4 regions of the Solibacillus sp. FSL W7-1436 genome follow, and region 3 is predicted to be linked to each of the others. Evidence: predicted binding sites of a transcription regulator. Region 3 holds the regulator's gene; each other region holds the start of a gene.
The links. Region 3 encodes LexA, which represses DNA repair genes until DNA is damaged. Its sites were predicted from a motif close to CGAACATATGTTCG; they were not measured.

Region 1: a site for LexA is predicted at 1,306-1,319, ahead of MKX73_RS09585 (Y-family DNA polymerase). Genes of this name have one in related genera too.
Region 2: a site for LexA is predicted at 1,575-1,588, ahead of ruvA (Holliday junction branch migration protein RuvA). Genes of this name have one in related genera too.
Region 4: a site for LexA is predicted at 1,459-1,472, ahead of MKX73_RS09595 (YolD-like family protein). Genes of this name have one in related genera too.

What each region holds. Positions count from the first base shown of each region.
Region 1 covers NZ_JBBOWV010000001.1:1,910,026-1,913,242, reverse strand. The annotation lists gene MKX73_RS09585 (Y-family DNA polymerase) at 33-1,286, opposite strand; gene MKX73_RS09580 (carbon-nitrogen family hydrolase) at 1,463-2,254, opposite strand; gene MKX73_RS09575 (pyridoxal phosphate-dependent aminotransferase) at 2,407-3,217, shown strand, end outside.
Region 2 covers NZ_JBBOWV010000001.1:52,085-55,301, reverse strand. The annotation lists gene MKX73_RS00280 (LysM peptidoglycan-binding domain-containing protein) at 1-654, shown strand, start outside; gene MKX73_RS00275 (phosphotransferase) at 645-1,487, shown strand; gene ruvA (Holliday junction branch migration protein RuvA) at 1,642-2,262, shown strand; gene ruvB (Holliday junction branch migration DNA helicase RuvB) at 2,278-3,217, shown strand, end outside.
Region 3 covers NZ_JBBOWV010000001.1:3,814,548-3,817,764, forward strand. The annotation lists gene MKX73_RS18950 (DUF896 domain-containing protein) at 1-19, opposite strand, end outside; gene MKX73_RS18955 (YneB family resolvase-like protein) at 84-740, opposite strand; gene yneA (cell division suppressor protein YneA) at 727-1,074, opposite strand; gene lexA (transcriptional repressor LexA) at 1,235-1,858, shown strand; gene MKX73_RS18970 (gamma-glutamyl-gamma-aminobutyrate hydrolase family protein) at 2,052-2,747, opposite strand; gene MKX73_RS18975 (5' nucleotidase, NT5C type) at 2,862-3,217, opposite strand, start outside.
Region 4 covers NZ_JBBOWV010000001.1:1,913,280-1,916,496, forward strand. The annotation lists gene MKX73_RS09590 (IS110 family transposase) at 46-1,323, shown strand; gene MKX73_RS09595 (YolD-like family protein) at 1,734-2,054, shown strand; gene MKX73_RS09600 (L-threonine 3-dehydrogenase) at 2,346-3,217, shown strand, end outside.

The sequences.
Region 1 (3,217 bases), 1.9 Mb from region 3:
GTCCCCGAAAATCTTTCTAACAGGAATGCTCCTTATTGTTTATGCCCGCCTACTAATTTAGCCCGCGTCAGTGCAGTGCCCGCTTCCGTATAGGAAACCGCACGCAATATCGCTGTTGTGCCGTATTTTGTACGTAAACGGTCCATCGTTTCCCCAAGCCTGCGGTTGCGCCAACGCATCTCATCGAACAGGCTGAGCTGCATTGAATATTCACTTTCAATATTGCTTAATGTAATCGTAACTTTACGTGCCGGTCGTTCGGCGTAAAATTCGTCGAACAGCTGCTTGCACACTTCAAAAATTTTCAGTGTATCGTTTGTCGGCTCATCGATTGTGCGTGAACGGTGAAACCCGCCTCCGAAAGCATCCTTACTGTAACTTAGTCCCAATGAAATCGTCCGGCCGATTTTTTTCGCTTCCCGCGCACGCCTTGCCACATCTTCACACATTTCCAGCAATACGACTAAAATTTCCTTTCGACTGCGATAATCGCGCATCAGCATCTGCCCTTTACCGAAGCTGATCTGTCCTTGCATAATTGGCGCACCGACTGTCGAGTGATCGATTCCCCAAGCATGGTAATAAAGCTGGTTCCCAAGAACTCCGAAACGCTTTTCAAGTAACGCTAAATCAGCATGTGCCAAATCATAGACAGAGTATATGCCCATATGATTCAGCGTTCTTTCTGTACGGCCGCCGATGCCCCACATCGTGGACAGCGGCATGATCGGCCACAGTTTTTCCGGTACATCATTATATGTCCATTTCGCAAATCCCGTCTTTTTTGCTTCGATGTCGAGCGCCAGTTTTGCCATCAGCATATTCGGCCCAAAACCGACTGCACACGGAATTTCAAATTGATTGTAAACGAGCTGCTGAATGTATTTTGCCGTTTCTTCGGGCGGTCCCCATAACTTTTCGGTTCCGGTTAAATCGATAAAACTTTCGTCGACGCTATATACATGAATGGCCTCTTTTGGAACAAACTCGTTGAACAGGCGTGTAATTTCCATTGATATGCGAATAAATAACGACATCCGCGGCTCAAAAAGACGAATATCCGGATGTGGCGGAATTTCGTATAATCGCGAACCTGTACGAATATTAAAGCGTTTTTTCATCGGAGGGGACGCTGCAAGCACAACACTCCCCTTTTGCTGAAAATTTCCGACAATCGCAATCGGGACTTCCATTACATTTAAATTTTCAACCGATGCAATACAGCTTGCATAAAAACTGCGCATATCAATACAAATAATCGAACGTTCCGGCGCATTTTCATACATAAAGCTCATCTCCTTATATCGAACGTTTGTTCTTATATTAAAATGAGACGTGTGAGATGGCAAGTGGAAAGTAGTGGTTGTTTTGGTTGGGGAGAATTTTTTTATTGCATCAGTGAGTTAATTTGCTGCTTAATGCAAAAAAGCGCACCGGCATTCATCCGGTACGCTTTTAAAATTTATTCTTTTATTACTTTTTCATAGAGACCCGGACGGCGATCTTCGTATACAGGGATGCGGCCGCGCACTTCATCGACCGTTGAAAAATCAACCTCAATAATCGCCAGCTCCTCATCGTCTGCACCTGTCCAAAGTACCTCACCCCATGGCCCGATAATCATTGACTGGCCATTGAAGTTTTCCACTTTACGGGCAATACGGTTTACCGCAACGACGAAGCACTGGTTTTCAATTGCTCGCGCCTGCAGTAATATTTTCCAGTGATCGATACGTGGTGTCGGCCATTGTGCTGGAATGAACAGCACCTTAGCACCATCTAACGCATGAGAACGCAGCCATTCCGGGAAGCGAATATCATAGCAAATTGCACCGCCCGCTTCGAGCTCACCTAATGCGAAACGGTTCATGTCACTGCCGGATTCCAAATACAGATGCTCATCCATTAAACGGAATAAATGCACTTTACTGTACTCGCCGACTAATTCACCATCGCGATTGTACGTATACATCGTATTGTAAAACTTATCATCACGCTTCACCGATACTGATCCACCTACAATATGTACCGCCAATTCTTTTGAAAGACTGCTTAAAAAGGCTTTCGTACGTTCACCATTTTCATCTGCCAGCTCTTCCAGTTTTTCGAGCGCATAGCCCGTATTCCACATTTCCGGTAATACGATAATTTCAGCGCCGCCTGCTGCCGCTTCGCGAATAAATTTCTCCGCGCGTTCATAGTTTTCATCTACCTTGCCAAAACCAACATTCAATTGAATACAACCGATTTTCATAACTGCCACCGCCTTAAAAAATTCCGTGCGAATCAATTTTCGCATATTCGTACTCATTGTAACATCTCACTGCAAGTTGTCAAAATCTTCACTTTACTTAAGTGAAGTTTTAGACTAATATTAACCTTACTATTTTTCAGAGGTGATAAAGAATGATCGAATTCTCGAAAAAGCTGCAACAGTTACCACCACAGTTTTTCGCAGCACTTGTAAACAAAGTAAATGAAGCGCTTGCCCAAGGGCGTGATGTGATTAATTTAGGTCAGGGGAATCCGGACCAGCCAACACCGGCACATATTGTGGAAGCACTGCAAAATGCGGCAAATGATCCCCAAACACATAAATATTCTCCATTCCGCGGTATTGCAGAGCTCAAACAGGCAGCTGCGGACTTCTATAAACGTGAATATAATGTCGATATTGATCCCGCTACAGAAGTAGCTGTTCTTGGCGGAACGAAAATCGGTTTAGTCGAACTTCCGCTCGGACTCCTGAATCCTGGCGATTATATGCTACTCCCAGATCCGGGATATCCCGATTACTTATCCGGTGTCGCACTTGCAGATGTCAAGTTTGATACGATGCCGCTTCAAGAGGAAAATCACTTTTTGCCGGACTATGAAACATTGTCCGAGGAAATTAAAAACCGGGCGAAATTGATGTATTTAAACTATCCGAACAATCCTACTGGCGGTGTTGCGACATATGAATTTTTTGAACAGACCGTACAGTTCGCTAAAGAGAATAACATTGCGGTTGCCCATGACTTCGCTTACGGGGCAATAGGCTTTGATGGTGAACGTCCGCCAAGCTTCCTGCAGGCACCCGGTGCAAAAGATGTCGGCATTGAGCTTTATACATTGTCCAAATCGTATAATATGGCTGGCTGGCGCATCGGCTTTGCTGTCGGTAATGCAAAAATGATTGAAGCGATCAATATTATTCAGGACCATCTATTTTGCA
Region 2 (3,217 bases), 3.8 Mb from region 3:
ACATTTGAAAATACGGTGACAGTACCGCAGCCAATGCCGATGCCACAGCAACCGGTTGATCAACAACCACCGCAGCAACCGCAGCAACCGATTTTTATCGAACAACCACAATATATCCAGCCAATGCCAATGCCGATGCCAATGCCGATGCCGCAGATGCCCGTGTGTCCAACGTGTCACCATATGCCAATGCCGATGCCAATGCCGATGTCAATGCCACAAATGCCTGTATGTTCGAAATGTCATCAAATGGCAATGGAATCTCCAATGCAGATGCAACCAATGCCAATGCAACCAATGCCGATGCCACAAATGCCTGTATGTTCGAAATGTAACCAAATGGCAATGGAATCACCGATGCAAATGCAACCAAATATGTGTATGGAGCCAATGCCGATGTCGGTGCCGATGCAAATGCAGATGCAGCCGATTTTCCATGAAGAGTCATCTTTAAAGAAAGATCATTGCCAGGATAGGGATCACCTAGTACACCAGTATTATGAAGAGATTGACCACATGATGCGTCAACCAAACCCTTGTCACCCACATATGATGCCGTATCCGGAAAATACAATGCAGCAAATGATGCCATATCCAGCAAATAACATGCCTCAAATGCCACCAATGCCACATCCGCCGAAATCATGTCAATAGTAATTAAAGAAAATTGCTGGAAGTGGGATACACATAAAGGGTCCTTTTTTATGAAGTACTATGAAAATGGTTATGTTGCGCAGAAAGTTAAAGCGATTCATCGAGAGCTTCAAAATATACAATTTCCATATCATATTCCACTTGTTGAAAATGAAGAGCCACATATAATAAAGCAGTTTTGGTTTGAAGGGAAAAGTGCGGAGTATAAACGTTTTGAACATCAGCAGCTTTCCCTCCATGCAATCGAAAAACTGCATGAAACAAAAGAAGTCATTCCTTGGGCGGAAACGGGCATCTTGTCCACGTATCAATTACAGGAGAAGTGGGCAAGGAGATTCGAGCGTTTTATCAATCATGAAAGAGAACTGAGACATTTATTAAAAAGCAATTATGATATTTTAGTCAACCATGCTTCCTATGCCTTAGGTTTAATGGCTCAAATTACAGTTCCGAGTGAAAAGCAAACAATTTTACATGGGGATGTTGTTCATCATAATGTGTTGTTACAAGGCGAGGACGTGAAACTAATTGATTTTGATTTAGCCTCTTTAGGAGAGGCGTCAGATGAAATTATTTTATGGCTTCATCGCGTATTGCCACATGTTCAGTATGAAATACAGCCACTTGTAGATGACCATCATTATTTGCATAAAGCGCAGGAAAAGCTTCATTATTTATTTTTCCCGAACGAAATATTAAGGGAATGTCTATTCTATTTGAAACTCAGCGACCGGCAAAAGCTTTCCTGCTATCCGTTTATTCAATCGATTGTATATGACTGGATGAAACATTATGATTCTTTTGCAAGACAAATTGATACATTGCAAAACTAATTGGCAGTTTATAATCGATGTTAGATGGAGAAGAATATGATAAACTATTAAAGGCTGTCTTTAAGGACGGTCTTTTCTTTTTTTGAAGCAACATACGTTCGGTAATTCACAGTTCTTATGCTATAATAGAGCGTGAAATGTGAGGGATATAACGATGTATGATTATTTAAAAGGACAGGTTACTAGGGTTACCCCAGAATATATTGTATTAGAGCAACAAGGGATTGGATGGATGCTTTACACGCCAAACCCCTTTGCATTCCGTACATCTGCAAGCGAACAGCAAATCTATGTGTCATTGCAAGTGCGTGAAGACGCCCAAAATTTATATGGATTCAATAGTTTGGAGCAACGTGAATTATTTAAAAAGCTGATTCAAGTATCTGGCATCGGCCCAAAAGGTGCGCTTGCTATTTTAGCGAGCGGAAATCCAACGTCAGTCATCCAGGCAATTGAAATGGAAGATGAAGCATTTTTGATCCGTTTTCCAGGCGTCGGGAAGAAAACGGCGCGTCAAATGATTCTCGATTTAAAAGGGAAGCTGGACATGCTGCTTGATCACATGGAGTTACCGAGTGCGGAAAATGAACTGCCATTATTCGGAGTGAATCCGAATGAGCATGAATTGCAGGAAGCGATGCTGGCACTTGTGGCATTAGGCTATTCAGAAAAAGAATTAGACAAAATCAGACCGCAATTAAGTGAAGACGAAAAGTTAACGACGACAGACGCCTATATTAAACAGGCATTGAAGCTGTTGTTGAAATTGAAATAAAAAGGAGTGAGAATCATGTCAGACCGTGTACTTTCTGGTGAAGCAACAGATGCCGAGCAGCAGTTTGAGCTTTCTTTAAGACCGCAACGTCTAGCGCAATACATAGGCCAGGATAAAGTGAAAGAAAATCTGAAAATCTTTATCGAGGCCGCTAAGCTACGTCAGGAAAGTCTTGACCATGTTCTCCTTTATGGACCACCCGGTTTAGGGAAGACGACGTTAGCAATCGTTATTGCCAATGAAATGGATGTAAATGTAAAGATGACGAGTGGTCCTGCGATTGAGCGGCCAGGCGACTTAGCGGCGATTTTAAGCTCCCTGGAAGCAGGAGATGTACTTTTTATCGACGAGATTCATCGCCTGCCCAGAGCGATTGAAGAGGTCCTATATTCGGCGATGGAAGATTACTGTCTTGATATCGTTGTCGGAAAAGGTCCTGAAGCCCGTTCGATACGACTGGAATTGCCTCCATTTACACTTGTCGGTGCAACTACGAGAGCAGGTGCTTTATCGGCACCGCTTCGTGACCGTTTTGGGGTATTATCCCGCCTGGAATATTATGATGAACAGTCACTCGCGGAAATTGTTGTCCGCTCCGGCGAATTATTCGGTGTTGCGCTCGATAAACATGCGGCATTTGAAATTGCCCGCAGATCCCGTGGGACACCGCGTATTGCCAATCGATTGTTAAAACGCGTCCGTGACTATGCACAAGTCCTGGCGGATGGCATTGTATCAACAAGTCTTGCTGAACAGGCATTAGAACTGCTGCAAGTCGATCCACGTGGACTTGATCATATCGATCATAAACTGATGCAGTCAATGATTGAACGATTCGGAGGAGGTCCTGTCGGATTGGATGCATTAGCGGCATCAATCGGGGAAGAGCGCATTACGATTGAAGATGTATATGAACCATATTTACTGCAAATCGGATTTATCCAACGAACACCGC
Region 3 (3,217 bases):
ATTTTTCTTTTGATAACATTTGAATCTCACCTTTCTTCCTACCTATTACAAAGGTATAAAAAAAACGACTTGAAAACAAGTGTTTACTCTTCAAGTCGCTCCATATATTCAATATATCTTCTATGTACGGTCGCTTTACTGATAGAAATTCCCAAGCCGGACAAAGTTGTAGCAATTTCCGCAAATGTTAAGCCTTTCTGGCGCAGCTGAACAATTTCTTGGACTGGTACTTCTTTTCGTTCACGCCCTTCAATATTGCCGCGGTTTCTTAAATTATTTTGCGGCTGGTAGCCATTTTCAACAGCGCGGCGCATTCCCCGTCGAATTTTTGCATTATGCATACGACGCTGATACTCTTCGACAATCGCCAAAATTTCGAGCAGCATTGTATCCATTTCGTTTAATACGACAGGACCTGCATCATTCAAAGTATAAACTGTCGCTTCATATTTTTGCAGCAGGTGAAGCACTGCCATCCGGGCATTCCCTCGCCCTAAACGAGTCTCGTCCTGTACAAAGAGTGCTTTAATGCCATACTCTTTCATATAGTCGAGCATGTCGAGCAATCCGTCCCGATCGACATCATATCCGCTATGCTGATCCGTAAAAATCTCCACATCTTTATAGCCGAATGATTTGGCATATTTGGTCAGCTCCTCCTGCTGACGCACCAGTGATGTTTCTTGTGTATTTTTATCCGTGCTGACACGGCAATAAATTACTGCTTTAGTTTTTATCATTGTTCCCTCTCGCTACTTTAATCAATTGCATATCGGAGGATTCATTCAGCTGAGCAATGTATTGTGAATCTTTTTCTACAGGTACAACCAATACTTGTCCTAAAAGAACTTTTTCATCCAGCATTCCATTTTCCTTTTTCACTTCATCGATCCAATCATGCTTAGCCATTTTACCACGATATTGTTCTGCCAACGACCATAAAGTATCGCCATGTTCGATGCTTACGTGTTCGTATAATTCGATTTTATCATCCTGCATCATGAATAAAGCCATCATAAGTACAGAGAATAGTAGAAACATTGATGTGAAGCCGTTTAATTTAAATTTTTTCATTAGAAAAACCCTCTTTCGAATGTATGTTCGGAATATTTGTTCTCATAATAATACGAACATATGTTTTTGTCAACCGTTTTTTCGAACTTATGTTTGCATTCATGTTCGCATACTGCTATACTTACTTTAAGAAAAATAGCATGATAAAGAGGTGAGTTAGTTGACACAAAAAATTTCAAAACGGCAGCAAGCTATTCTAACTTTTATAAAAGAGGAAGTTCGTGCTAAAGGCTATCCGCCATCAGTTCGTGAAATTGGAGAAGCAGTAGGATTAGCTTCCAGTTCAACTGTCCACGGGCATTTAGCCCGTTTAGAAAGTAAAGGGCTTATCCGCCGTGATCCTACAAAGCCGCGTGCAATTGAAATATTGGACCAGGAAGAGATGAACGTCGCGAAACAAGGTGTCATTCATGTTCCGTTAATCGGTAAAGTTACAGCTGGTCTGCCTATTTCCGCAATCGAGGATATTCAGGAATATTTCCCGTTACCTGATGCTTACGGCTCACCGGAAGAGGAATTGTTTATGCTTGAAATCATGGGAGAATCCATGATTGAAGCAGGGATTTTAAATGGGGATTATGTTATCGTTAAAAAAACGTCTACTGCGAACAATGGAGAGATTGTTGTAGCAATGACCGAAGATGATGAAGCGACTGTCAAGCGCTTTTACAAAGAAAAAACTCATTTCCGTCTACAGCCTGAGAATAGCTCGATGGAGCCGATCATTGTCAACCAGGTTTCTATTTTAGGTAAAGTAGTCGGCCTCTACCGAAATATCCATTAATCATAAGCTTGCCGTTCTAATTGAATCGGCAAGTTTTTTATTTTGCGATGAAAGCGAACCGGCAATAGCACCGACGCCTGAGAGGTTCTTGTAAGGCCGTCCCAGCGAAAAGCATCCCAATTGAAATCAAAAAAAATGCTATTTTTCCTCTTAGAGAAAAATAGCATTTTGGGTTACGTCCCAATCTTCTTTATTATTTATTGCATGCTTCTACAAAACTGTTAAATAATCGCTGTGCATATATATCCCCGTTTGTCGCCAATTCTTCCGGATGCCATTGCACCGCGACACAATATGGATGTGCTTCATGTTCGATCCCTTCAATGATACCGTCTTTAGCAACTGCCGAAACGATGAGCCCTTCCCCAAGCTTTCCGACCGATTGATGGTGAAATGTATTAACACGGAATAAGTCTTCTTTAAAAATCTCTTTAAATTTCGGTGTCATTACTTCAACTGTATGTGCCAATTCCCCGCGCTTTGAAGGTTGTTTATGTAAAATTGTGTTTTCTACTTGTGAAGGGATATCCTGAATGATTGTTCCCCCAAATGCGACATTCATAATCTGTTGTCCTCGGCAAATACCAAGAACAGGCATTTGTCTTTTATAGGCTTCATTCATTAGTAAAAGATCGCTGTCATCACGTTTCCGTACAACACTTCCGATAAGTCGGTGCGGTTCTTCATCGAACAGCAATGGATCTATATCGGCTCCACCAATCAATACGAGACCATCAATTAGATTTAATAACGCTTCTACGTTTTCTTCTGTAGCATTCGGTATACAGATAGGGATACCTCCCGCTTGTTCAATTGAAGTTAAATATCCATTGTTAATATCCAACTTTTTGTCAAAATCATACATTGTCAATCCAATAATCGGTTTCATTCTCTTTATCCCCTTATTATTTATAGATAATTCCAATAATTTAAATTATACTATTTCGTTATACTAAATGACTACAAAAATAAAAAAGGACTGCACATTGGCAATCCTTTACATTCAAACAATTTCCAGTTGTTTTATAAAATACTGTTTAATTTCTTTCCAATTTTGAACACGGATGAAACCCTCTTCTGAACGATTGTAGGGCATCGAATACAATATGCCTGTTCCTTTAAATGCTGCTAGTTGGCGTGGGCTGTCATCGATTAAATAATCGGTATGTATTACCGCTTTATTTCCGCAAAAGACAATGTTTTGTGTTTTAATAAAGGGCAAATGCTCCATTAACCAGTCGTATTTCGCTGTAAATGAACCCGGTACATCCATTGCTGCTGTCGCAATAAAAATTTCATAATGTTCCTGCAGTTCACGAATGACTTCAATTGCATCTACATCCAGTACGTTTAAATCTC
Region 4 (3,217 bases), 1.9 Mb from region 3:
GTCAACGGTCATTGACTCATACATCTACAGGGAGGACCCATTCCAATGAATTTTAATACGAATGACAAAATTAATCAAGTTTCTGAAAATACTCTAGTTATCGGCATCGACATTGCTAAACATAAACATTATGCTTGTGCAATTGATGATCGAGGTCGTGTGCTCCAAAAATCATTTCCAATCATGCAATCACGTATTGGGTTTGAAAACTTTTATGAACGCCTAATGGCGCTCAAAGCAGCTTATGACAAACAAGAAATTCTCATTGGGTTTGAGCCAACAGGCCATTACTGGATGAACTTAGCTGCGTTTTTGACGAACTATGGAATTCCATTCGTAATGGTTAATCCAATGCACGTTAATCGCTCGAAGGAATTAGATGACAACCTGCAAACGAAGAATGACCAAAAGGATGCGCTAGTCATTGCTCGCCTTATGAGAGACGGTCGTTTCAGCTATCCCCGTCATCTCGAAGGAATCGAGGCTGAGTTACGAAATGGAGCAACATTACGTTCAAAGATTCAAGAAGATTTAAATGCCTTACAAAATCGCATTATTCGTTGGTTGGATCGCTTTTTCCCTGAATTCACACAAGTGTTTAAAAGCTTTGGGAAAATGGCCTATGCGGTGCTCGAAATGACACCGTTGCCAACAGATATTGTAGGAAAATCACCAGAAGAATTACTATTTTTATATCGCCAGGTAGACGGCATGAAAAGCCCACAGCTACCTAAGGCAAAGCAATTAGTCGAGGTTGCAGAAAGCTCAATTGGGCTGACAGAAGGTTTAGTGATGGCCAAATTCGAAATCGCCACGCTTCTTTCACAGCATAAATTGATGCACGCTCAACTTGACGAATTAACAGCTCAGCTCGTAGAGCTAGCCAAACAAATGATGGAATATGAATATTTAGCATCGGTACCTGGAATCGGGGATGTCACGATTGTCGATTTACTATCAGAGGTTGGTTCTTTAGCGCAATATACACATCCACGCCAATTAATTAAACTAGCGGGACTCACATTGCGTGAAAACTCTTCTGGTCAGCAAAAAGGACAAAAACGGATTTCCAAGCGAGGTAGAAGAAAACTACGCGCCCTTCTGTTCCGAGTCATGATGCCGTTAATCTTGCATAATCCAGCCTTTAAGCAATTACATGAATATTACACAACGCGCACGGTCAATCCGCTCCGAAAGAAGCAATCAATTGTGGTACTGTGTGGCAAGTTATTGAAAGTTTTACATGCCTTGTGCAAGAGAAAAACATTGTTTAACGAACACCAAATGATGAACGATTTCGCCCGTCTTCAAACGGCTGCCTAAAACGCCACCAACAGAAGTCAAAAACAAGAGGATGACACGGAGAAGCCGGCATTATTTTCACCATCCGACCGTTGAATGAATTCAATTGAGTCCACAAAGGAGCATCGCCAGCCTCTGCCTTATGAATAGACCGAACGAAGGAATGTACGCGCAAAAAGACGCCTAGAGACATGGGAGGGTCCGTCATCATAAGCTACGCAGAGATCCAAAAGTGCATCAAAATACTGCACTGGATTAGGAGAAACATTACCATATAATGGTTTGTCCTTTAGCGAAGCGTTCGGACATAATGTTAAATAAATCAAGAATTACAAAATAACGATAGATGTATGTGTCAAAAATTATTTTTTGGACATTCAAAAATGGCGCAAGCCATTGATATATCAACATTTATAGAGGGAGTGAAGGCGATGAACAAAGATAGAGGAACAATTAAATGGAGCGCAATGATGCTGCCGGAGCATGTCAAACTATTGCGTGATTGGCAAGAAGAGGACTCAATTGTTACCCGACCCCAACTCGACGAAGCCCAGTTAGAACAAATTAATAGTAACCTGCAGCGAGCCTACACAGAGCATTGCCCGATTCAACTAAAAGTATGGGAGCAAACAGGCCTCTATACAGTTTCCGGGTCAATTCAAAGAATCAACATCCACGAACAATACGTAAAATTGACAAACAGCGAAAAAATTCAATTCCACCATATTTATGAAGCACTCTTGGATGAATAGAATTTCCGGTTGAAGTTGAAAACGATGTATAACGAATACCGAAATAGTCTTTCTATTCGAATATTTCACACGTACAAATGTATCGCTCAAAAAGAATATTTCTAACATATTGTTTTTTGTAAAAGAACACCCTATAATGAATTTCATGAAAATGTTTGAACGTCAAGTTTTAAGGATAGTTCTATGTATTTTCCACAAGGACATTTGTTCTGACAGATGAGAAATAGTAGACGGGATATTAAGCGGTAATATGCTGAATATATGTCTTTTAAAGGATAGGGAGGCTTCAGATTGAAGAAAATTATGGTGACCGGTGCTTTAGGTCAAATTGGTTCGGAATTAGTAGAGAAATTACGCCATACGTATGGCACAGATAATGTATTGGCAACAGATATTCGAAAAATTGATCAGCATGAAGGTCCATTTGAAGTATTGGATGTAACAGATGGGAAACGCATGCACACACTTGCCCATGATTTTGGTGCAGACACGATGATCCACATGGCTGCATTACTCTCGGCAACAGCAGAAAAAAATCCGGTATTTGCCTGGAATTTAAATATGGGCGGTTTAATGAATGCACTTGAGGTGGCACGTGAACTGGATATGCAGTTTTTCACACCGAGTTCAATCGGCGCATTCGGTCCTTCTACGCCAAAGGACAATACACCACAAGATACGCTGCAGCGTCCAACAACGATGTACGGTGTCAATAAAGTAGCAGGCGAGTTATTATGCGACTACTACTACACGCGCTTTGGACTGGATACACGCGGTGTCCGTTTCCCGGGGCTGATTTCTTATGTGACACCACCTGGTGGAGGAACGACGGACTATGCGGTAGATATTTACTATAAAGCAATTGCGGAAGGACGTTACACATCGTATATTGCAGAAGGCACGTATATGGATATGATGTATATGCCGGATGCACTGCAGGCCATTGTTGATTTAATGGAAGCAGACCCGGCAAAGCTTGTGCACCGCAATGCATTCAATATTTCGGCGATGAGCTTTGAGCCGTCTCAAATCGCAGCCGAAATTAAAAAGCATATTCCAGACTTCACAATGGATTATGAGGTGGACCCGGTCCGTCAGGCCATTGCCGACAGCTGGCCAAATGCAATCGACTCATCAGCAGCGATTGAGGAGTGGGGCTTTAA